DNA from 3 places in the Arthrobacter sp. J156 genome. Region 1 is predicted to be linked to each of the others. Evidence: riboswitches for the same ligand, from Rfam matches in the RefSeq annotation. Region 1 holds a riboswitch; each other region holds the start of a gene.
The links. Region 1 has a riboswitch for thiamine pyrophosphate ahead of thiC (phosphomethylpyrimidine synthase ThiC). Riboswitches for the same ligand answer to the same signal wherever they lie in the genome.
Positions count from the first base shown of each region.

Region 2: linked by a shared signal. The riboswitch ahead of thiM (hydroxyethylthiazole kinase) and the one ahead of thiC (phosphomethylpyrimidine synthase ThiC) in region 1 are both predicted to bind thiamine pyrophosphate.
Region 3: linked by a shared signal. The riboswitch ahead of AC0QR5_RS09650 (ECF transporter S component) and the one ahead of thiC (phosphomethylpyrimidine synthase ThiC) in region 1 are both predicted to bind thiamine pyrophosphate.

Region 1 covers NZ_CM149650.1:3,383,757-3,391,433, reverse strand. The annotation lists gene AC0QR5_RS15755 (RecQ family ATP-dependent DNA helicase) at 1-1,320, opposite strand, end outside; gene AC0QR5_RS15750 (phosphomannomutase/phosphoglucomutase) at 1,487-2,962, shown strand; gene AC0QR5_RS15745 (hypothetical protein) at 2,959-3,432, shown strand; gene AC0QR5_RS15740 (RrF2 family transcriptional regulator) at 3,460-3,894, shown strand; gene AC0QR5_RS15735 (globin domain-containing protein) at 3,994-5,175, shown strand; TPP riboswitch at 5,351-5,458, shown strand; gene thiC (phosphomethylpyrimidine synthase ThiC) at 5,456-7,258, shown strand; gene AC0QR5_RS15725 (alpha/beta fold hydrolase) at 7,331-7,677, opposite strand, start outside.
Region 2 covers NZ_CM149650.1:2,728,364-2,736,040, reverse strand. The annotation lists gene AC0QR5_RS12605 (DUF4190 domain-containing protein) at 1-324, opposite strand, end outside; gene pgm (phosphoglucomutase (alpha-D-glucose-1,6-bisphosphate-dependent)) at 380-2,092, shown strand; gene AC0QR5_RS12595 (NAD(P)H-dependent oxidoreductase) at 2,212-2,766, opposite strand; gene AC0QR5_RS12590 (aldehyde dehydrogenase family protein) at 2,919-4,406, opposite strand; gene AC0QR5_RS12585 (hypothetical protein) at 4,476-4,913, opposite strand; gene AC0QR5_RS12580 (Abi family protein) at 5,104-5,892, shown strand; gene AC0QR5_RS12575 (hypothetical protein) at 5,893-6,015, shown strand; TPP riboswitch at 6,023-6,118, shown strand; gene thiM (hydroxyethylthiazole kinase) at 6,110-6,931, shown strand; gene thiE (thiamine phosphate synthase) at 6,928-7,632, shown strand; gene AC0QR5_RS12560 (PfkB family carbohydrate kinase) at 7,629-7,677, shown strand, end outside.
Region 3 covers NZ_CM149650.1:2,115,920-2,123,596, forward strand. The annotation lists gene cls (cardiolipin synthase) at 1-525, opposite strand, end outside; gene AC0QR5_RS09635 (aminodeoxychorismate lyase) at 716-1,612, shown strand; gene AC0QR5_RS09640 (MFS transporter) at 1,609-2,898, opposite strand; gene AC0QR5_RS09645 (ATP-binding cassette domain-containing protein) at 2,901-5,276, opposite strand; gene AC0QR5_RS09650 (ECF transporter S component) at 5,280-5,891, opposite strand; TPP riboswitch at 5,942-6,071, opposite strand; gene AC0QR5_RS09655 (DUF4235 domain-containing protein) at 6,144-6,413, shown strand; gene mnhG (monovalent cation/H(+) antiporter subunit G) at 6,421-6,831, opposite strand; gene AC0QR5_RS09665 (MrpF/PhaF family protein) at 6,831-7,100, opposite strand; gene AC0QR5_RS09670 (Na+/H+ antiporter subunit E) at 7,097-7,594, opposite strand.

The sequences.
Region 1 (7,677 bases):
CCGCTCGGCGTCGTAGTGCCACGGGGCCCCCGTCCGGATCCAGCCGCCTTGGACCCGTTCCACGGCGCCGTCGACGGCGAGCACCTTCAGAAGCAGTTCGAGCGGCGTGCGGCGGATGTTCACGCGGGCCTCGAGCGCGGGGACGGAGACCGCGCCCTGCGCCGAGCCGAGCTCCTCGAGCACGGCGTGCGCGCGCTGCTCGTCCGGCATCGACGACGTGGCGAAGTACCGCCAGATCTCGCGGTCCTCCGGCCCCGGGAGGAGCAGGACGTCGGCGTTGTCCGTCCCGCGGCCGGCACGGCCGACCTGCTGGTAGTAGGCCACGGGCGAGCTCGGAGCGCCGACGTGGACCACGAACCCGAGATCCGGCTTGTCGAAGCCCATGCCCAGGGCGCTCGTCGCCACGAGCGCCTTGACCTCGTTGTCCTTGAGCGCCTGTTCGGACGCCGCGCGCTCCTCGGTGTCGGAGCGGCCCGTGTAGGCGCGGACCTCGTGCCCGGCCTCGCGCAACAGGCGCGTGATGTCCTCGGCCGCGGACACGGTGAGCGTGTAGATGATGCCGCTGCCCGGCAGCTCGGACAGGTGGCTCAAGAGCCAGGCGAGCTGTGCCCGCGGGCTCGGCAGCCGCAGCACGCCCAGACGCAGGGAGCGCCGCGCGAGCGGGCCGCGCAGGGTGAAGACGTCGGCCCCGCCGACGGCGAGCTGCTCCTCGATGTCGTGGACGACGCGCTCGTTGGCCGTGGCCGTGGTCGCGAGGACCGGCACGGCGTCGTCGAGGGTGCCGATGAGGTCCTTGATCCTCCGGTAGTCCGGCCGGAAGTCGTGTCCCCAGTCCGAGATGCAGTGGGCCTCGTCGATGACCAGCAGGCCCATGCGGCGCACCAGCTCCGGCAGCTGGCGCTCGCGGAAGGCCGGGTTGTTGAGGCGTTCCGGCGAGACGAGCAGGACGTCGACCTCGTCGGCGTCGAGCCGGGCCAGGACGTCGCCCCACTCGAGCGCGTTGGCGGAGTTGATGGCCTCGGCGCGGACTCCCGCCCGCCCGGCGGCGGCCACCTGGTCCCGCATGAGCGCGAGCAGGGGGCTGACGATGAGGGTCGGCCCCGCCCCCCGGGCCCGCAGCAGCAGGCTCGCCACGAAGTAGACGGCGGACTTGCCCCAGCCGGTGCGCTGCACGACGAGCGCCCGCCGTCCCCCGTCGACGAGGGCCTCGATCGCCTCGAACTGCCCGTCGTGGAAGTCGGCGTCCTCCCGCCCCACGAGGCGGCGCAGCACCGCCGTCGCGCTCTCCCGAAGTCCCGTACCCGTCGTCGTCTCAACCATGCGCCCCAGTATTCCAGCCGCTGCCGACGCTTCGGCCCGCCGGCCCGGGGCTGTGGAGCGGGACGGGGTCCCGGGGCGTTGTGGAGGAGCGGTGCCGGTCGGACTCAGCCGGCATCTCACGGGCCGCGGGGCCGAAGCGTCACCGGCAGCGGCTAAGCTCGAACCCGTGCAGAGCGAGATTGATCTTTCCGAGTCCTTCAAGGCCTACGACGTGCGCGGGATCGTGGGCGAGACCATCACCGAGGAGAGCGTGGAGGCCGTCGGCGCGGCCTTCGTGGACGTCCTGGGCCTGGCCGGTTCCACGGTGCTGGTCGGCGGGGACATGCGTCCGTCGTCTCCGGCGTTCTCCCGCGCCTTCGCGCGCGGGGCGGCCTACCGGGGCGCCGACGTGCGGATGCTCGGGCTGATCTCCACCGACGAGCTCTACTTCGCGTGCGGGATCCTGGACGCGGCGGGCGTGGTGTTCACCGCGAGCCACAACCCGGCCGAGTACAACGGGATGAAGATGGCCCTGGCCGGCGCGGTCCCGGTCTCCTCCGATACCGGCCTGTACCGGATCCGGGATGTCGCCCAGTCCTACCTGGCCGAGGGCCTGCCGGTCTCCGGGGACGCCCCGCAGGGCCGGGTCGGGGACGTCGACGTGCTCGCGGACTACGCCGCGTACCTGCGCTCGCTCGTGGACCTGTCCGGCATCCGGCCGCTGAAGGTCGTCGTCGACGCCGGCAACGGGATGGCGGGCATGACGACGCCGGCCGTGCTCGGGGACGCCCTGCTGCCGGGTCTTCCGCTGGAGATCGTGCCCCTGTACTTCGAGCTGGACGGCACCTTCCCGAACCATCCGGCCAACCCGCTGGAGCCGGAGAACCTGCGGGACCTGCAGGCCGCGGTCGTGGAGCACGGGGCGGACATCGGCCTGGCGTTCGACGGCGACGCGGACCGCTGCTTCGTGATCGACGAGCTCGGCGCCCCGGTCTCGCCCTCGGCGGTGACCGCGCTCGTGGCCCGCCGCGAAATCGCCCGCGCGAAGGCCGCGGGCGAGGAGGCCCCGGTGGTCATCCACAACCTGATCACCTCCCGGGCGGTGCCCGAGCTCGTGGAGCACGACGGCGGACGCCCCGTGGTCACGCGGGTGGGACACTCGTTCATCAAGGCCGTGATGGCGGCCGAGGGCGCCGTGTTCGGCGGCGAGCACTCGGCCCACTACTACTTCCGCGACTTCTTCAATGCCGACACCGGCATGCTCGCGGCGATGCACGTCCTGGCGGCCCTGGGCGGGCAGGAGCGCCCGCTCTCGGCGCTGGCCGAGGAGTACGAGCCCTACTTCGCCTCCGGCGAGCTGAACTCGCGGATCGAAGACAAGGACGCGGCCGTGGCCCGCGTGCTCGGGGCCTTCGCCGCCGGCCACGACGGCAACGGCGGCCGCGGAACGATCGCCCTCGACGCGGAGGGCCTCAAGGGCGCCGGCACCGTCGTCGAACGCCTCGACGGAACCACGATCGCCGCGGCGGACGGCTCCTTCTGGTTCAACCTCCGCCCCTCCAACACCGAGCCCTTCCTGCGCTACAACGGCGAGGCGAGGGACCCCCAGACCATGGAACGCGTCCGCGACGCCGTCCTCGAGATCGTCAGGAGCACCGCATGAGCGAGAACCGCATCACCGAGCTGGGCCCCGAGGCCCACCTGCAGCTGAACCGCGTCCTGGGCACGGCCCTCGGCGTCGCCCGCGAGCAGCTCGAGGCCAACGGGGTCTTCCTGCCGTTCGCGGTCGCCCTGGAAGCGGCCCAGGACGGAGCCGAGGGCGAGCTGCGCCTCCTCGCCGTGCAGCCGCCGGCGGACGACGACGATCCGGAAGTGGACATCGACGCCGAGGCGATGATGGGCGACCTCGTCGAACTCCTGGGGCAGCAGCGCGAGGGCTTCACCGCGATCGCCCTCGTCTCCGACGTCACGCTGCTCGAGGAGGACCGCGACGCCGTGCACGCCAACGCGGAGCACAGCGAGGGCGGGGCGGTCGCCGTCGTCCAGGCCTACACGCCGCCCGCCGCGGAGGGTGGCGAGTGGGCCTTTGCCGAGCCCGCGGCGGAAGCCGGCGAGCTGCTCATCTGGGGCTGACCCCGCCCGGGCTGGGACACTGAGGGAGTGAAGCTCAACGCCTTCGGCGACGTCTGCCTGCGCATCCTGATGCTGCTCGGCTCCCGGGAGGGAGAGCAGCTCACGAGCCGCGCCGTCGCCGAGGCGATCGGCATCCCCTACAACCACGTCAGCAAGGCCGTCCTCGAGCTCGGCCGGCGCGGCGCGCTCGAGGTGGCGCGCGGGCGCACGGGCGGGGCGCGGATCACCCCGGCGGGCCTGGGGCTCAGCGTCGGCTCCCTCCTGCGCAGCCTCGACGAGCAGCCCGACGTCGTGGACTGCACCTCCGGCGACCACGCGTGCCCGCTGATCGCGGGCTGCCGCCTCCGCGGGGCGCTCAACCGGGCGCGCGAGGCCTTCTACGCGGAGCTCGATCCCCTCACCATCGCGGACCTCACCCGGGATCCGCGCCTCGTCCGGCTTCCGCTGCCCACCTTCCCCTGACGCGACCGCCCGACTTGCGAGTAACTTCTACGAGGCGTAGAAATGAATCATAAAACTTGCATACTCAATGCAAGTAATCACTTTCAGCGAGGAGACGCCATGCTGTCCGAGAAGTCCCGTCCCGTCATCGAGGCCACGCTGCCGGTCATCGCCGAGCGCATCGGAGCGATCACCCGGAAGTTCTACGCGGGCCTGTTCGCCGCCCACCCGGAACTTCTCGACGGGCTCTTCAGCCGCGCCAACCAGAAGAACGGGACCCAGCAGAAGGCCCTCGCCGGCTCGATCGCGGCCTTCGCGACGCATCTCCTGCAGCACCCGGACACCCTGCCCGAGGCCGTCCTGTCGCGGATCGCCCACAAGCACGCCTCGCTCGGGATCGTCGAGGAGCAGTACCCGATCGTCTACGAGCACCTCTTCGCCGCGATCGCCGATGACCTCGGGGATGCCGTCACCTCCGAGGTCGCCGAAGCCTGGACCGAGGTCTACTGGCTCATGGCCGACGCGCTCATCAAGCTCGAGAAGGGCCTCTACGCCCGGCAGGCGAACGACAAGGCGTGGACCCCGTGGCGCCTCGTGGCGCGGGAGGCCGCCGGCGGGGGATCGGCCACGTTCCGCTTCGCCCCGGCCGACGACACCCCGGTGACGGAGGCCCTCCCGGGCCAGTACGTCTCGATCCGCGTGGCTCTGCCCGACGGCGTGCGGCAGTGCCGCCAGTACACGCTCTCCGGCAACGTCGCCTCGAGGACCGAGCGCGTCGTCACGGCCAAGCTCGACGAGGGCGGCGAGGTCTCCCCGTTCCTGCACCGCGGGCTGGGGATCGGCGACGTCGTGGAGCTCTCGAATCCCTACGGCGACCTCACGATCGACGCCGGCGGCGCGCCGATCGTCCTGGCCACGGCAGGCATCGGCTGCACACCCAGCGCCTCCGCCCTCGAGGCCCTCGCGGCCGGGGCCTCCGAGCGCCGGGTCCTGGTCCTCCACGCCGAACAGCGCGCCGACAGCTGGTCGCTCCAGGCGCAGATGCGCTCCGCCGTCGAGGCCCTGCCGAACGCGGAGCTGAGGCTGTGGCTCGAGGACACAACGGGCGCCCCCGGCGAGTGGGAGGCAGCGGAGGGCCTCATGGACCTCTCCGGACTCGAGCTTCCGGCGGACGCGACGCTGTATCTGTGCGGGCCGCTGCCGTTTATGCGCGCCGTCCGATCCCAGGCGATCGACGCGGGCATCCCGGCCACGAGCATCCACTACGAGGTCTTCGGCCCCGACCTCTGGCTCGCCGCCTGAGCCGGGCCCCGGCGTCGTTCCGTCCACGGCGGCGCGGCGACGGGGCGCGCCGGAGCCGGGGCACGACGCCGATGCCCCCTCGGGCGCGGAGCACGCCGGAGCCGGGAATCGATGTCGGTGCCGCCTTGGGGGCGGCACCGACTTGGTGCCCGGGGCCACTTCGCGCTAGGCTCGGGCCCGTCCACACGGGTGCCCCGGCAGGGGCTGAGATCGGGCTGACGCCGCCTGCGACCGTCGAACCTGTCCGGGTCATGCCGGCGTAGGAAGTGAGGGCTCCTCCGTGAGCGATTCAAGAGAAAACCCGTCCATCCACCGTGCCTCCGAGCAGCATCCGGCGCACTCCCCGGCGTTCCTCGAGGACCCCGGCCGGGGCCTGCGCGTCCCGGTCACGGCGATCGAGCTCGACGACTCCCCCGACGGGACGCCGAACCCGCCCCTTCACGTCTACCGCACCGCGGGCCCGGGCGGCGACCCGCTCGAAGGGCTTCCCCCGTTCCGCGCCGCGTGGATCGCCGGCCGCGGCGACACAGAGGAGTACACGGGGCGCGGCCGCGAGCTGCTCGACGACGGCCGGGCGGCCGTGCGCCGTGGCGCGGCCTCCGCCGAGTGGAGGGGCGTCCGCCCGGTCCCGCGGCGCTCGATCGAGGGCCGGCGGGTCACGCAGATGCACTACGCCCGCGCCGGGCTCGTCACCGAGGAGATGCGCTACGCGGCCCTGCGCGAGGGCTGCGACCCGGAACTCGTGCGCAGCGAGCTCGCGGCGGGCCGGGCGATCCTGCCGGCGAACGTCAACCACCCGGAGTCGGAGCCGATGGTGATCGGCAAGGCGTTCCTCGTGAAGATCAACGCGAACATCGGCAACTCTGCCGTGACGAGCTCGATCGCGGAGGAGGTGGACAAGCTGCAGTGGGCCACGCGCTGGGGCGCGGACACGGTCATGGACCTCTCCACGGGTGACGACATCCACACCACGCGCGAGTGGATCCTGCGCAATTCGCCGGTCCCGATCGGCACGGTGCCCATCTACCAGGCGCTCGAGAAGGTCGGCGGAGACGCGGCCAAGCTGGACTGGGACGTCTTCCGGGACACCGTGATCGAGCAGTGCGAGCAGGGCGTGGACTACATGACCATCCACGCCGGCGTGCTGCTGCGCTACGTCCCGTTGACGGCCGAGCGGGTCACGGGGATCGTCTCCCGCGGCGGCTCGATCATGGCCGGCTGGTGTCTGGCCCACCACCGCGAGAACTTCCTCTACGAGCGCTTCGACGAGCTGTGCGAGATCTTCGCCCGGTACGACGTCGCGTTCTCGCTCGGCGACGGCCTGCGGCCCGGCTCGATCGCGGACGCGAACGACGCCGCCCAGTTCGCCGAGCTGGACACCCTCGCCGAGCTGACGAAGCGGGCGTGGGAGTTCGACGTCCAGGTCATGGTGGAGGGGCCCGGGCACGTGCCGCTGCACCTCGTGCGGGAGAACGTGGAGCGGCAGCAGGAGCTGTGCGACGGCGCCCCGTTCTACACCCTCGGCCCGCTCGTCACGGATGTCGCGCCGGGCTACGACCACATCACGAGCGCCATCGGGGCCACGGAGATCGCCCGCTACGGCACGGCGATGCTCTGCTACGTCACGCCGAAGGAGCATCTGGGCCTGCCCAACAAGGACGACGTCAAAACGGGAGTGATCACCTACAAGATCGCCGCGCACGCTGCCGACCTGGCCAAGGGCCACCCGGGCGCCCGGGAGCGCGACGACGCCCTGTCCAAGGCGCGCTTCGAGTTCCGTTGGAAGGACCAGTTCGCCTTGTCACTGGATCCGGCGACGGCGGAGGCGTTCCACGACGAGACGCTGCCGGCCGAACCGGCCAAGACGGCGCATTTCTGCTCGATGTGCGGGCCGAAGTTCTGCTCGATGCGGATCTCCCAGGACATCCGCCGGCAGTTCGGCGGCGCTGCCGAGCAGGAGGAGCTCGCCGGGGCCATCCAGGCCGGCATGGACGCCAAGAGCCGCGAGTTCGCCGCGTCGGGATCGAGCGTGTACCTGCAGCCGACGATCCCCGTCGGCCCGGGAGCCGCCGGCCGCGGCTGACCCGGCGGGCCGGCCCCGTGAAGCCGGGCCCCGGCGTCGTCCTGAATCCGGACGACGCCGGGGCCCCGGGGGCTACGGTTCGCGCAGCCGGGGGTGCGCCTCGCCGCGCTCGATCCACGCGCGGACCATGGCGTTGAAGAAGAGCGGGTCCTCGATGCTCCACTGGTGGTGCATGCCGGGGGCGAGGCGGAAGACGGCGTCCGGCTTGGCCTGGGCGATCTCGGCGAAGCCCTTGCGCACCACCGACGGTTCCTTGGCGCCGGCGACGACGAGCAGCCGGCCCGCGAAGTCCGCGAGCCCCCCGGGCACGCCGCCGGCGTAGACCTCCTCCATCATGGCCTTCATGTTCTCGGGGCGCAGCGTTAGCCCGTGGTCCGAATACAGGCGGCGCGAGTCGGCCGGGATCCCGAACGCGCCGG
Region 2 (7,677 bases), 660 kb from region 1:
GATCGCCGCGATCTGCGGAGCGAAGAGCGTCCCGAAGGAGATCAGCCCGACGATCCCGCAGACGAGCGAGATGATGCTGAGGGTCTTCGGCTCGGCGGGCGCGTAGCCGAAGGCCGGTTGCGGTGCCGCAGAGGGCGGGGCCTGGTCGGCGTAGGGGTTGCGCGGTGCCTGCCCGCCCGGCCCCGGGTACTGTCCGCCGGACGCCCACCCCGGCGCCGGCGGCACCGCCCGGCCGTCCTGCCCGGGCTGCTGCTGCCCGCCCACGGGGGTCGACCACGAGGGGTGCTGGGGGTCGTTGAACGGCCGGTCCTGGTCGTTGGCCATCGGTGGCGGGTCCTTCGGGGTCGGTGGCTTCTCCTCCCCATTCTAGGCCGGAGAAATGTTCAGGCACCGTCCACTTTTGGCTACGGCTTTCTGCCAAGCTGTAGCCATGGCCGAGAACCGCGCGGGCACGCGAGCCCTTCCCCAGGACCTGATCGACGTCGACGCCGTGAGGGGCGCGTACTTCGACGTGAAACCCGACCCTTCCGATCCGGACCAACGCGTGGCGTTCGGGACGTCCGGGCACCGCGGCAAGTCGGTGAACGGCTCCTTCAACGAGGACCACATCGCCGCGATCACGCAGGCGATCGTCGAGTACCGGGCGGGGCAGGGCATCACGGGCCCGCTCTTCCTCGGCAAGGACACCCATGCCCTCTCCGATCCGGCCCAGGACACCGCCCTGGAGGTCCTGGCCGCGAACGGCGTGCGGGTCCTCGTCGACGCGCGCACCGGCTGGACGCCGACCCCCGCGCTGTCCCACGCGATCCTCGTCCACAACCGCGCCCTGTCCGGGACGGGCAACGCCGGCCGGGCGGACGGGATCGTCGTGACCCCGAGCCACAACCCGCCGAGCGACGGCGGCTTCAAGTACAACCCGCCGCACGGCGGGCCCGCGGACTCCGACGCGACCGGGTGGATCGCCGGGCGCGCCAACGAGCTGCTCGAGGCGGGGCTGCAGGGCGTGCGGCGCATCCCGCTGGTCCAGGCCCGCCTGTCCGGCACGATCGGCAGCTACGACTACCTCGCCGCGTACGTCGACGACCTGCCGTCGGTGGTGAACCTGGACGCGATCCGCTCGGCGGGCGTGCGCATCGGCGCGGACCCCATGGGCGGGGCCTCGGTGGACTACTGGGGGGCGATCGGCGAACGCCATGGCCTGGATCTGACGGTGGTGAACCCGGAGGTCGATCCGCGCTGGGCGTTCATGACGCTGGACTGGGACGGGAAGATCCGCATGGACTGCTCCTCCCCCGCCGCCATGGCCGGCCTGATCTCCGCGGTACGGGACGGCGGGGCGGCGTACGACATCGCGACGGGGAACGACGCCGACGCGGACCGGCACGGGATCGTCACCCCCGACGCGGGGCTGATGAACCCGAACCACTTCCTGGCGGTGGCGATCGACTACCTCTACCGGAACCGGCCGCTGTGGCCGTCCGGCGCCGGGGTGGGCAAGACCCTGGTCTCCTCCTCGATGATCGACCGCGTCGCCGCGTCGCTCGGACGCGAGCTCGTGGAGGTCCCGGTGGGCTTCAAGTGGTTCGTGCCAGGGCTGCTGGACGGCAGCGGCGTCTTCGGCGGCGAGGAGTCCGCGGGGGCCAGCTTCGTGCGCTTCGACGGCACCCCGTGGACCACGGACAAGGACGGGATCCTGCTGGCGCTGCTGGCCAGCGAGATCCAGGTCGTCACCGGCCGGTCCCCGAGCGCCCGCTACGAAGAGCTGACCACGCAGTTCGGCTCGCCCGCGTACGCGCGGATCGACGCCGCGGCGAACCGGGCGCAGAAGGCGGCCCTGGGCAGGCTGTCCGCCGCGGACGTGCCGGCGACCGAGCTCGCGGGCGAATCGATCACGGCCAAGCTCACCGAGGCGCCGGGCAACGGCGCGGCGATCGGGGGCCTGAAGGTCACGACCGAGAGCGCCTGGTTCGCAGCCCGCCCGTCCGGGACGGAGGACGTCTACAAGATCTACGCCGAGTCCTTCAAGGGCGCCGAGCACCTGGCGCTGGTCCAGGCGGAGGCCAAGGCGCTCGTCGACTCCGTCATCGGCTGAGCGGCGCCGGACCGGCAGGGCCTGACCGTACGACGCCGGAGCCGGGCTTCCGCTGCCTGCGGAAGCCGGGCTCCGGCGTCGTACTGGGTCTGGAACCGGGCGGGGCGCCCGGGGCGGCCCTAGTTGCTCTCGGCGGCGGCGCGCAGGCCCTCGAGGACCTGGGCGACCTGACCGGCGACCTCGGAATCGTCCTTCGGGTGCAGCTCGGCGAAGCGGACCACGGAGTTCGGGATGGAGAGCTTGACGTCCTCGAGCACCTTGGCGCCGGCGATGCCGACGGCCTTGCGGGCCTCGTCCTGGGCCCACACGCCGCCGAACTGGCCGAACGCGGTGCCGATCACGGCCGCCGGCTTGTCCTTCACGGCGCCGGCGCCGAAGGGGCGGGACAGCCAGTCGATGGCGTTCTTCAGCACGGCCGGCATGGTGCCGTTGTATTCCGGGGAGACCAGGAGCAGGGCGTCGGCCCCGGCCGCGGCGGCGCGCAGCTCGGCGACGCCTTCCGGAAGCGCGCCCTCGACGTCGACGTCCTCGTTGTAGAAGGGGAGCTTCTCCAGGCCGGAGTACACGTTGACGTCGACGCCCTCGGGGGCGTGCTCGGCCGTGGCCTCGGCGAGCTTGACGTTGGTGGAGCCGTTGCGGAGGGACCCGACGAGGGTGAGGACGGTGGTTGCCATGGTGGTCTCCTGGGGAGTCGGTGGACCAGTCCGCAGACTGGTTGATTTTTCAAGGGATTCAACCGCGCGGCCCTCCGCACTGTTCCCGGACCGGGGGTGACCCTTGCCACATGGACGGTGGCTCCGCCCGGTGGGAAATGCCGGCCCCGACGCTACAGGAGGTCCCGGAGGAGCTTTGACTTGGCCCAGCCATGCGGCGGGTAGACGGCCTTGAGCGTGTCCACCATGGCCGTCTTGGAGAGCACGGGGCGCTGCTGGCTGAACGTTTCGAAGCCGTAGCGGCCGCGGTAGTTGCCCATCCCCGAGGCGCCCGCGCCGCCGAACGGCAACCCCAGGACGCCGGCGTGCAGGTTGCAGACGTTGAGCCCGATCGCCCCCGCCCGCACCTGGTCCTCGAAGGCCGTCTGCAGGCGCGGCTTCTCGCTGAACAGGTAGGCCGCCAGCGGCGTGGGGCGGGAATTGACGAACCGCACCGCCGCGTCGAAGGAGTCCACGCGGAGGATCGGCAGGATCGGGCCGAAGATCTCCTCCTGCATCACGGGCGCGTCCGCGGGGACCCCGGTCAGGAGGGTGGGCTCGATGTAGCGTTCGATCGGGTCCACGGTGCCGCCGGTCACGGTGGTTCCGGGGTCGGCGTGGGCGTCGTCGAGGAAGCGGTTGAGGCGGCGGAACGCGGCGTCGTTGACGATCCGCCCGTAGTCGGAGCTCTTGGCCGGGTTGCGCCCGTAGAAGGACGTCACGGCCTTCGCCAGCTGCTTCTCGAGGGCGTCCGCGGCGGGGCCGACGGCGAGGACGTAGTCCGGCGCGATGCAGGTCTGGCCGGCGTTCATGAACTTGCCGAAGGCGATCCGTCGCGCGATCGCGGGCACGTTGCCGTCGACGACGACGGCGGGGCTCTTGCCGCCGAGCTCGAGCGTCACGGGGGTGAGGTGCTCGGCGGCGGCCCGGGCGACGATCTTCCCGACGCGTTCCCCGCCGGTGTAGAAGATGTGGTCCCACGGCTCGGCGAGCAGGGCCTGGCTGGCCTCGGCACCGCCCTCGACGACGGCGACGGCCCGCGGGTCCAGGAACAACGGGATGAGGCGGGCCATCAGCGCGGACGTTGCGGGGGCCTGCTCGGAGGGCTTGAGGACCACGCAGTTGCCGGCGGCGAGCGCGGCGACCATTGGGCAGAGCAGCAGCTGCAGCGGGTAGTTCCACGGTCCCAGGATCAGCACGAGGCCCTTGGGCTGGGGCTCCACCTTGGCGGTGGCGGGCTGCATGGACAGCGGGGCGCGGACGTGGCGGGCCGCCATCCACTCGGTGAGGTAGAGCTGGGCGTGGTCGATCTCGCTGCGCAGCAGGTCCAGCTCGGTCAGCTTCGCCTCGATCGCGGGCTTGCCGAGGTCCTCGGCGAGCGCGGCGAGGATGTCCTCCTCGTGCGCCTCGAGCATCCGCTCGAGGCTGCGCAGCTGCGCGGCGCGGTGGCGGCGCGTGTGCATCAGGCGGGAGTGGCTGGAGTCGCGCAGCCGGGCGACGGTCTCGGCGACGCCGGGGACGTGCGGGGCGCCCGCCTCGGCGCCCCGTCCGGCGTCGTCCTGCTCCTGGTCCGGCGCGACGTCGGCCGGAGGGCGCGGCTTGCCGCGAGAGAAAAGTCCCATGCCCCGACCTTAGCGCCTCGGGTTACCCCGCGGTACGGCCGCCGGCCGCATGACGGGCGGCATGCCGGGCTACGGCTGGCTGCCCCAGAAGACGTCGCCGCCCGTGCAGTCGCGGGGCCGTTCGCCGTCCAGGGGCATGATGCCGCCGCCGAGGGAGATGAGGTCGCCGAGGCCGAGCTGCTTCTTCCCGGGGACCTGCACCACGCCGGCCTCCAGGGTGGTCCCGTGCGGGAACACCACCAGCACGGGGCCCGAGCCGTCGCGGGGGGCGACGACGGCACACCCGCCCTCGTCGACCGCGAGGTTGCCCTGCAGGAGCGCGTCCATGTGCGCGTCCGGCTCCTCGGCCAGGGCCAGGAGCTTCATCCCGGAGTCCTCCAGCAGCACCGTGCCACTGGGCGCGGCCGCGGCGCCTCCGCCACCGTCCCCCGAACAGCCGGCCAACGCCAGCCCCAACAACGCCGCCCCGGCGATCATGCGCCGGCGGTCCCCCCACGATGCCTTCATGCCCCCATCCCAGCATCCCGGCGCCGGGGCGGCAAGAGCGGCTGGATTCCGCCGACGATCGAGTTCGCTCTCGGCCAGATGCCCGCCATTCACTCCGATCGTTCCAGGGGGAGTGCGTGGTATGGTTTCCTCATCATGATCAGCCCGCTCGCCTCACGGCTCGGGCTGATTTTCTTTAACCGGAGGACCATTGGCTGAGTACACCAAGCAGTGGCTTTCGGTCGAGGACCAGGTCGCAAAACTTGCCTCTCGCGGTGTCGGGATCCCTGAGGGCAGCAGCGGTGCGCAACTGCCGCGCCAGGTCGGATACTACCGGCTGACCGGCTACCTCTATCCGTTCCGCGCTTCGGAGACGTATGTGGACGATGACGGCCGTGCACGGGTGAGGGTCCTGAACCACTACCGGCCCGGCACATCCATCGGGGACGCCGCGGCGCTCATCGACTTCGAACGGCGGCTGCGGATGCTGATCCTGGAGGGGATCGAGAGGATTGAGGTCTCGCTCCGCATGCAGATCGGGTACGTGCTGGGCCGCCGCTCCGCCTTCGCCCATCTCGAGCCCGGCACGTTCGTCGCGGCCTTCACGGACCCCCAGATGGACCCGGAAACCGGAGCATCGCTGCCGAGCCGGCACGAGCAATGGACCACCCGGATCGCGAGCCTGAACTACGTGAGAAACGTAGCGGCCCACCACGCGCGGATCTTCAACCGCAAGCTGGTCACCGCTCCGAAGCGGCCCGGCAAAGGGCAAGTTCCCCTCCTGGACCACCTCAGGGATGAGGAGTCCTCCAAGCAGGTCTTTGGCCTGTACAACGTCCTGGCCGTGATGGCCTACCTGCTCCGTACGATCGATCCGAACAGCGCCTGGGCCGGCCGCGTCGTCGAACTCATTGGCTCGTTCCCTCGAGTCGGATACGTGACCCCTCGATCCATCGGAGTGCCCGATGACTGGACGAGTCTGGGCCTCTGGCAGCCCTAGATGATCGAGTCCGAATGGCTCCGGCACGCCCGGCAGCACTTGCCGGACCTGTTCCCGAACCTGCTGCACCAGGACCGCCACCTGCTCGGGCCCGGGCTGGCTCCCCCGCTGCCCGCCGGGTAGGCTCGCCAGCAGTGACTCGGGGTGTCCGCCGCGCGGACTGAGAACACACCCGTACACACCTGATCTAGTTCGTACTAGCGGAGGGATGTCGCTCATGGACCACCGTGCGCCCACGCATCTTCAGCAAGACGCCGGCGCGCCCGGCACCGTCCTGGAGCGCCTGCGCTCCGCCACCCCCCTGGTGCAGTGCCTGACCAACGCCGTGGTCACCAACTTCACCGCCAACGTCCTGCTCGCCGCCGGCGCCGCGCCCGCCATGGTCGACGTGCCCGGCGAGGCCGGCGACTTCGCGCGGATCGCCTCCGCCGTCCTGGTGAACCTCGGCACCCCGCACCGGGAGCAGCGCGAGGCCATGATGGAGGCCGCCCGCGCCGCCCACGAGTACGGCACGCCGTGGGTCCTGGACCCCGTCGCCGTCGGCCCCCTCGCCCTGCGCACCGACTTCGCCCACTTGCTCCTGGAGCTGAACCCCGCGGTGATCCGCGGCAACGCCTCGGAGATCATGGCCCTGGCCGGCAGCGGGGCCGGCGGTCGCGGCGTCGACTCCACGGACGCCGTCGAAGCCGCCCTGCCCGCCGCCCGCGCGCTCAGCGAACGCACGGGCGCCGTCGTCGCCGTCTCCGGCCCCGTCGACCTGGTCACGGGACCGGGCGGGACGCTGCACGTCCACGGCGGCAGCGAGCTGCTCACCCGCGTCACCGGGGGCGGCTGCGCCCTCGGCGCGCTCGTCGCCGCCTGCGTCGCCTCCCACGGCGACCCGCTCCAGGCCACCGCGGCAGCGCACGCCTGGTACTCGGCCGCGGCGGAGGACGCCGCGGCGACGGCGGGCGGCCCGGGGACGTTCGCCCCCGCCTTCCTCGACGCGCTGGCGGGAACGACGCCGGAGCGGCTCGCCTCCGCGGGAGCCGTGCGATGAGCGCCGCGCAGAACGCCGTGTTCCACCACGGCTCCTTCCGCCTGGGCACCTACCTCGTCGCCGACTCGGCCAGCACGGCCGGGCGCCCGCTGCCGGAGGTCGTCGCCGCGGCCGTCGCCGGCGGCGTGGACATGGTCCAGCTGCGCTGCAAGGACGTCCCCGCCCGGGACTTCTTGGCCCTGGTCCTCGCCACGGCCCGGCACACCGCCGGGCGAGCGGCCCTGATCGTCAACGACCGGGTGGACGTCTTCCTCGCCGCGCGGGACGCCGGAGCCGTCGTCGACGGCATGCACATCGGCCAATCGGACCTGCCCGCCGACGCCGTGCGCCGCCTGATCGGGCCCGCCGCGATCCTGGGCCTCAGCGCGTCGCGGACCGCCCAGTTCGAGGCCGTCGCCGCCCTGCCGGAGGGGACCGTGAGCTACCTGGGCACGGGGGCCGTCCGCCCCACGCCCACCAAGAAGGACCACCCGGAACCGCTCGGCTTCGAGGGCCTGGCCGCGCTCACGGCCCGGGCCCCGCTGCCGTGCGTCGCGATCGGCGGGCTGGCCCACGGCGACGCCGCGGCCGTCCACGCCGCCGGGGCCGCCGGGATGGCGATCGTCCGGGCGGTGTGCGCCGCCGGGGATCCGGAGGCCGCGGCCCGTTCCCTGGCCGCCGAGTGGGCGGCCGTCACCCACCCCGGGGAGGCAAGCGCATGAGCGTCCCCAACATCCTCTCCGTCGCCGGCTCCGACCCGTCCGGCG
Region 3 (7,677 bases), 1.3 Mb from region 1:
GTCGTCGAGGCGCCGCTTGAGGGCCGAGAAGCCCTTGATCCGCGCGGTGCCGAGGTGGTCGAACAGGAAGCGGACCTTGACCCCGCGCGCCACGGCCGCCCCGAGTGCGTCGAGGAACGGTCCCGCGTAGTCCGGATCGTCGCCGACGATGTAGAACTGCACGTTCACGGTGTCGCGGGCCCCGCGGACCGCCGCGGTCATGGCGTCGAGGGAGGCCTGGTAGTCCGTGAAGAACTCGAAGGAGTTGCCTTCCTGGATGGGGAAGGCGCCGAGGTTCCGGTTCAGCTCGACGGCGGACTTGACCCACTCGGGGGCATCGAACTCGGAGTCGTCGGTGTCCAGGTGCTGGGTGGCGGCGAGGACGCGGCGGTTGACGTCGGTCTGGCGGGCGACGCGGCGCTGGGAGAGCTTGAAGTTGCCGAAGAGCAGGAAGAGCAGCAGGCCGATCACGGGCATGAAGAAGATCAGCAGCAGCCAGGCCATGGCGGTCGTGGGGCGCCGGTTGCCGGGCACGACGCCGAGCATGACCAGCCGGATGCCGACGTCGAAGACCCACGCGATCGCCAGCAGCCAGTAGGGCAGCGGTTCCCACAAGACGAGCGCGTCGAACACCCGGTCTCCTTCCCTGCCGACGATGGCTTCCAGCCTAGCCGCAAGTCAGCCCCAGGACCCCGCGACCGCCTGACGGGGCCCCGCCGGGAGTAGGGTTGGATCCATGACTGTCGTGGTGTTCCTGGAACCTGGGTTTCCCGCCGGCCGGGTGGCCGACGCCTCCGTCCCGCAGCTCTCGGTCCTGGACCAGGGCGCCACGCGCGGCGACGGTGTCTTCGAGTCCGCCCTCTACGTCCGCGGGCGGGTCCGCAAGCTCGACGCCCACCTGGCCCGGATGGCCGTCTCGGCCGCGACATGCGAGCTCCCGCTGCCCGCCGAGGACGCCTGGCGGGCGGCGATCGCGACGGCCGTCGCCGCGTACGACGCCGCTCTCGCCACCGAATCCGGGGACGACGCCGGACACGAGGCCGTGGTGAAGCTCGTCGCCACGCGCGGCCCCGAGGGCGCCGGGCACGGCACGGCCTGGGTGGCCGTCTCCCCCGCCCCCGAGCTGGGTCGGCGGCAGCGCGCCGAAGGCGTCGACGTGCTCCTGCTGGACCGCGGCTACGACTCCACGGTCGCCGAGCGTGCCCCGTGGCTGCTCATGGGCGCCAAGACCCTGTCCTACGCCGTGAATATGGCGGCCCTGCGCCACGCGCGCAAGCAGGGGGCCGACGACGTCATCTTCGTCTCGAGCGACGGGCGCGTCCTCGAGGGCCCGACCTCGACCGTGCTCCTCGCCGTCCGCGACGGCGACGTGAAGCGGCTCATCACCCCCATGCTGGAGACGGGCATCCTGCCCGGCACGACGCAGGGAGCGCTCTTCGCGGCCGCGGAGGCCGCCGGCTGGGAGCTCGGCTACGGCCCGCTCGAACCGCAGCACCTCGTCGAGGCGGACGCCGTGTGGCTCGTCTCCAGCGTGCGCCTGCTCGCGCCCGTCAACTCCCTCGACGGCGTCGAGCTCTCCCGCGACCCGGAGCTGACCGCGGAACTGACGTCCTTCGTCGACGCCATCGGCTAGCTCCCCGGACCCGCCTGGTCCGCGTCGACGTCGGCATCGCGGAACGGGGAGGACCACAGGGCCGCCGCCGCGGCCAGCAGCACGGCGGCCGCCGTCCACAACGCGGCCGCGGGGCTCCAGGCGACGGCGAGGAATCCGCCGAGCGGCGCCCCGAGGACGATCATCCCGCGGTTCGCGGAGCGGCGCGTCGCGCTCATCCTCGCGATCAGGCGATCCGGGGTCACCGCCTGCCAATAGCCCATTTCCAGCGGCCCACCAACCCCCATCGAGAACCCGAACACCAACTGGCCCAGCCCGACGGCCACCCCGGCCGCCCACGGCACGCCGGCCTCCTGGCCTCCGGCCATCCAGGGCGCAGCGGCGATGAGCGCCACCGCCGGCACCTCCGCCAGGCGCGGCAGGACGAGCGCGCGGCCCGTCCCGAAGCGCGCACCGGCCAGCGGGGCCAGGCTCGTCCCGACGACGGCCCCGATCCCGGCACAGCTCATGACCAGCCCGAGCCCGAGGGCGCCCAGTGAGAGCTCCTGCAGCACGAGCACCGGCAGGACGGTCCCGATCATGGCCGAGCCGATGAACCACCCGTGCGTGCACCAGGCCAGGGGCGCGAGCCGCGGATGCCGGTAGATCCAGCGCAGCCCCTGGGCGATGCGGGTGCGCACGGGAACCGCGGGGCCCTCCGGACGGCCCCGGCCCCCGTCGCGGAGCGTGGACAGGACGGCGGCCGAGAGGAGGTGGCTCGCGGCGTCGAGCAGCAGCGCGAACGGCGCCCCGAGCCACGTCACGAGCGTCCCCGCGACCACCCCTCCGGAGGTCTGGGCCACGGTGTCGCTCTGCTGCAGGCGCATGTTGGCCCGGACCAGGAGGGGCCTCGGGACGATCTGCGGCAGGAAGGACTGGTGGGCCGCATCGGCGAGCAGGGCCAGCACGCCGAAGGCGAAGACCAGGCCGAAGACGGCCGGCAGCGCGCCGGCCGGGCCGGCCGGGCCGGCCAGCCCCGTCAGGCACAGGGCGCCGAGGACCACGGCCCGGCCGACGTCGGCGGCGATCAGCACGGTGCGCCGCCGCCAGCGGTCCACCCAGAGCCCGGCGACCAGGCCGAACAACAGGTAGGGCGCCCAGCGGAAGGCGCCCACGAGGCCCTGGTCCTGGGCCGAACCGCCGAGGACCTCCAACACCAGGACGGACAGCGCCACCGTGGTCAGGTAGGTGCCGGCGTCGGAGGCCGCCGCCGCGGCCCAGAACCGCACGAACGCCGGGTTCTCCCGCAGCCGTCGTCCCGTCGCCACGCTCAGGTCCAGACCAGGTTCCACGTCCCCGCGGCCAGTGCGGCCGCCGTCGCGCCGGCCCCGAGGGCGAGCCCGGCGAGCAGTACGACGGGGTCCCGCCGGGAGAAGCGCGCCGGACGGGACCAGCTGCGCTCGGCTCCCCCGAAGCCCTTGGCCTCCATCGTGACGGCCAACCGGGACGCGCGGCGGATCGACTGCACCAAGAGCCCGAACATCTGGCCGAGGTCCGCGGCCAGACGACGGCGGAGCGAGCCCCGGGAGCCGACGCCGCGGGCCCGGCGGGCCATGCCCAGGGTCTGCCACTCCTCGACGAGCAGCCCCAGCAGGCGCATGCCGGCGAGGGCCCCCAGGACAAAGCGGTGCGGCAGCCGGGCCTGCTGGGCGAGGGCGTTGGCGAGATCGGTGGGGTCGGTGCTGGAGACCACGAGGACGGCCGGCACGGCGACGGCGAAGGCGCGCAGCCCCGTCGCGATGCCCGCTTCGAGCGAGCCCTCGGTGATGTCGAACCACCCCAGCCCCAGCAGCACGGCGCCGGAGTCGTTGCCGACGAGCGCCGTCCCCCAGGCCGCGAACAGCCCGGCGATCAGCAGCGGCCACGCCCGCGCCAGGAAGGCCGCGATCCCGATCCCGCTCAAGGGCAGCATCAGCAGCGTCGCGGCGACGATGATTCCCGCGCTGACCATGTCAAGCGTCGCGATGAGTGGGATGGTCGCGAGCATCACCGCGCCGAGCTTGGCGAGCGGATTGGCCCGGCCCAGGAAGCTCACCCGGGCCGCTTCCGAGGGTTCGAGCAGCCCGGGTGCCCCGGCGTCGTCCCCGTCTTTCGCGGACCCCGTCGCGGCGTCGCGGCCGGTCCCGAGCTCCGCGACGTCGAGGACGCGGGCGCCGACGGCGTCGGCGAAGTCGGCGTCGTGCGTCACGGCGAGCACCGAAGTCCCCTCCGCGAGCTGCTCGCGCAGGAGCAGCGCCAGTTCCGCCCACGTGTTCGCGTCCTGGCCGAAGGTCGGCTCGTCGAGGACCAGCACGCCCGGGCCGGCGGCGAGCACGGTCGCGACGGAGAGGCGGCGCTTCTCTCCGCCGGAGAGGGTGAACGGATTCGCGTCCGCGAGGTGCTCGAGCCGTAGCCGCCGCAGCAGGGCGTCCACGCGTTCGGCGATCTGCTCCTCGCTGAAGAGCTCCTCCCGGCCGTCGGCGGTGCGCGCGTGGCGGGGCCCGTACTCGAGCTCCTCGCGCACGCTGGCCGTGACGAACTGGTGCTCCGGTTCCTGGAACACGGTGCCGATGCGTCCGATCAGGGCCGAGGCGCGCCACTGGTAGGGCCGCGCCCCGGCCGCCTCGCCGCGCAGCGCCGGGCTCGCCACGACGTGTCCGGCCCGCTCGGGCAGGAGCCCCGCCAGGGTCAGCGCGAGCGTCGACTTGCCGGAGCCGTTCGGCCCCGTCACGCAGACGGCGCGGCCAGCCTCGAGTCCTAGCTCCACCCCGGTCAGCGCGGCGGGCTGGGTTCGGCCGCGGGCGACGGCGAGGCCCTCGGCGCGCAACAGCCCGCCGCCGGGCGGCGCCGCTTCCCGCGCCGGGAGCCGCGGGACGTATCCGGGCACCCAGACGCCCGCCGCGACGAGCTCGTCCCGCACGGGGCCGGGGGCGAAGAGCTCGGCGGGCGTTCCCGCGTGGGCGACTCCGCCACCGGGGGCCAGGACCACGACGCGGTCCACGTGGGGGGCCCAGGCCTCGAGCCGGTGCTCGACGATCACGGCCGTCGCCCCGGAGGCGTCGAGGGCCCGGACGACGGCGTCGCGCACCTCGAGCACGCCGGCCGGGTCCAGGTTGGCGGTGGGCTCGTCCAGCAGCACGAGCCCGGGGCGCATCGCGAGGATCCCGGCGAGGGCCAGGCGCTGCTTCTGGCCGCCGGACAGCCGGGCGGTCGGGTGCGTGAGGGGGACGTCGAGTCCGACGGCGGCCAGCGCCGCGCGCACGCGCGGCGCGATCTGCTCCGCGGGGACGGCGAGGTTCTCGGCACCGAAGGCGACGTCGTCGCCGACGCGGGCCTGCACGACCTGGGTCTCGGGGTCCTGCTGCATGAGCCCGGCCCGCCCGCGCACCGTGTGCGCGGGGGCGCCGTCGACGAGCAGCTCACCCTCGGCCTCGGTGTCCTCGTCCTGGTGCAGGACGCCGGCCAGGGCGTGCAGGAGCGTCGACTTGCCGGCGCCCGAGGGGCCGGCCAGCAGGATCCGCTCCCCCGGGCGGATGTCCAGGTCCAGCCCGGCCACCGCGGGCGCGTGGCGTCCCGCATGACGCCACCCCCACCCGGCCGCACGGACCGCCGCCGGGTGCGGCCCCGGCGTCGTGCTCCCCGCCTCGCGGGCGGCCTGGGACGTCACCGCCTAGCCGTTCACCGGCTCCTGCGCGGCCTTGCGCGAGGCCAGCGCGGACAGCGCCCCCGTCCGGGACAGGGCCCGGGTCGCGAGCCAGGACAGCAGGCCCGCGATGACGACGCCGGAGATCGTCATAAAACCGACGTAGGCGAGCTTCATGACCACCGTGTACTCCGGGAACCAGTTGAAGACGAACGCGTCGTTCACGCCTCCGAAGAGGCCGGCCGCGGCGCCCGCGAGCAGGGCCACCTGCAGCCCCCAGCGGCGGTACAGGAACGCCGCGACGACGAGCTCCGCCCCCAGGCCCTGGACGAGGCCGGAGACGAGCACGGTCCAGCCGTACTGAGAACCGAGGAAGGCCGAGACGACCGCGGCGACGGTCTCGCAGAACAGGGCCGCCCCGGGCTTGCGGATCACCAGCGCGCCGAGCACGGCCGGGAAGAGCCACATTCCCGCGAGCAGCGCCGAGGAGGGCGGGAAGGCCAGGAACAGGAAGTCCAGCGCGTGGTGGAAGGTGTTCCAGGCGAAGAAGACGACGCCGGAGGCGACGGCGATGATGGCGGCGACGACGATGTCGACGACGCGCCATCCGGTGCGTGCGGGAGACTGCACGGTGCTCATAGAGGTGTCCTCCTTGGGATCAAGGAGGGGAGGGCGTGCCGCCGCGCGGCATCCCTGAGAACTCGACTCCCTTCGCCGGTACTAGCCGGATCAGGTTCGAGGGTCTGCGCGGCGCGCACTCTCAGCGTTCTGACGGGTTCCGGCCACCGGCCGGAGCCCAACGCTCCCCTGTCGTTGGTGTTTCAGTGGCCCCAGTCTAGCCCCGCGCTATGCTGGGCGGGTAATCACCCCCTCGAGACGGAGACCGCGCACGTGAACGTACTGCTGAAGATCGTCGGCTCGCTGATTTCCCTCGGCGCCGGATTCGCCGGGGCCAAGCTCCTCGACACCGCCTGGACGCGGATCACCGGCGAGGAGCCGCCGAAGCCGGGCGACGCCGAGGCCCAGGCCGAGGCCTCGCTGCGCCAGGCCCTCGGCTTCGCCGTGGCCTCCGCCGTCGTGGCCGCGGTGATCCAGGTGATGGCCAACCGCGGCACGCAGCGCATGTTGCGCCGCTTCCAGGAAACCGCCGACGAGGTCTAGCCCGGGCTCAGCGCTCGGTGTCCGCCACGTGGTCTGCCGCGCCCGCCGGCAGCGAGCCGTTGGCGGCCCGGGCGACGACCTCGTCCAGGTCGTCCACGATGAGCGTCTCGCGCTTGAGGTGCTTGGTGCGGTAGCCCGCCCGCCCCACCATGTGGGCGCTCACGGGCGCCGTCAACAGCTGGAAGAGCCACGCGAGCAGGAGCACGGGCAGCACCGCCGGCGAATCGGCCTGCAGGCCGACGGCGGTCAGGAGCAGCAGGAGCCCCAGCACCTGCGGCTTGGTGCCGGCGTGCATGCGGGAGAGCAGGTCGGGGAAGCGCAGCATGCCCAGGCCGGCGGCGAAGGACATGAGCGATCCCACGACGAGGCACAGGGCCGTGGCGGCGTCGCGGACGGTCTGCAGCGTCTCGGCGTCCATCAGGAGTTCCTCCGGTCCGTCACGTAGCGGGAGACCGTCACCGAGCCGATGAAGCCGACGACGCAGGCCACGGCGATGAACGGCACGTGGTTCAAGTGGTGGTTGAGCGCCATGTCGATGCACAGCGCGGCCATGATGATCGCGAGCAGCACGTCGAGGGCGATCACGCGCTCGAGGATCGACGGACCGCGCGCGATGCGCACGATCGCCATCATGGCGGCGGCGGCCAGCAGGAGGGCGGACACCCAGGCGGCGGTGGTCAGGATCATGCGGGGGCCTCCTCTCGGCGCAGGGCCTCGAGGGCCTCGGGCGTGCCCATCACCTTGATCAGCCGCGCCTCCGTGTCCAGGACGCCTGCGCGGAAGCGCTCGGCCTCCTCGGGGGTGTCGACGTCGATGACGTGCAGGTACAGGGTCCCGGACGTCCGGTCCACCTCCACGACGAACGAGCCGGGGATGAGCGTGAGGACGTGGCCGAGGGTGGTCATCATCAGGTCCTCGCGGCAGCGCAGTGTGATGCCGACGACGGCGCTGCGCACCTTCTGCCCGCGGAAGAGCGCGAGGCCGAAGACCTGGAAGCTCGCCGCGACGACGTCCTTGAGGAAGTGCAGGGCGAACAGGAACGCCTGCCAGACGTTGAAGCGGCCGCTGAGCTCCACGGGCGGCAGCCGGAACACGGAGACGACGCCGAGCGAGAGCAGGAAGCCGAAGACGAGGTTGCCGGCGGAGAAGTCCTGCCACAGCGCCCCCCAGACGAGCATCATCCAGACAAGCAGGGGCAGCTCGACGAGGAAGCGGGCGCGCTTGCGCCGGCGGTTCGCGGCGGATCCGCGGCTCGGGGTCCCGA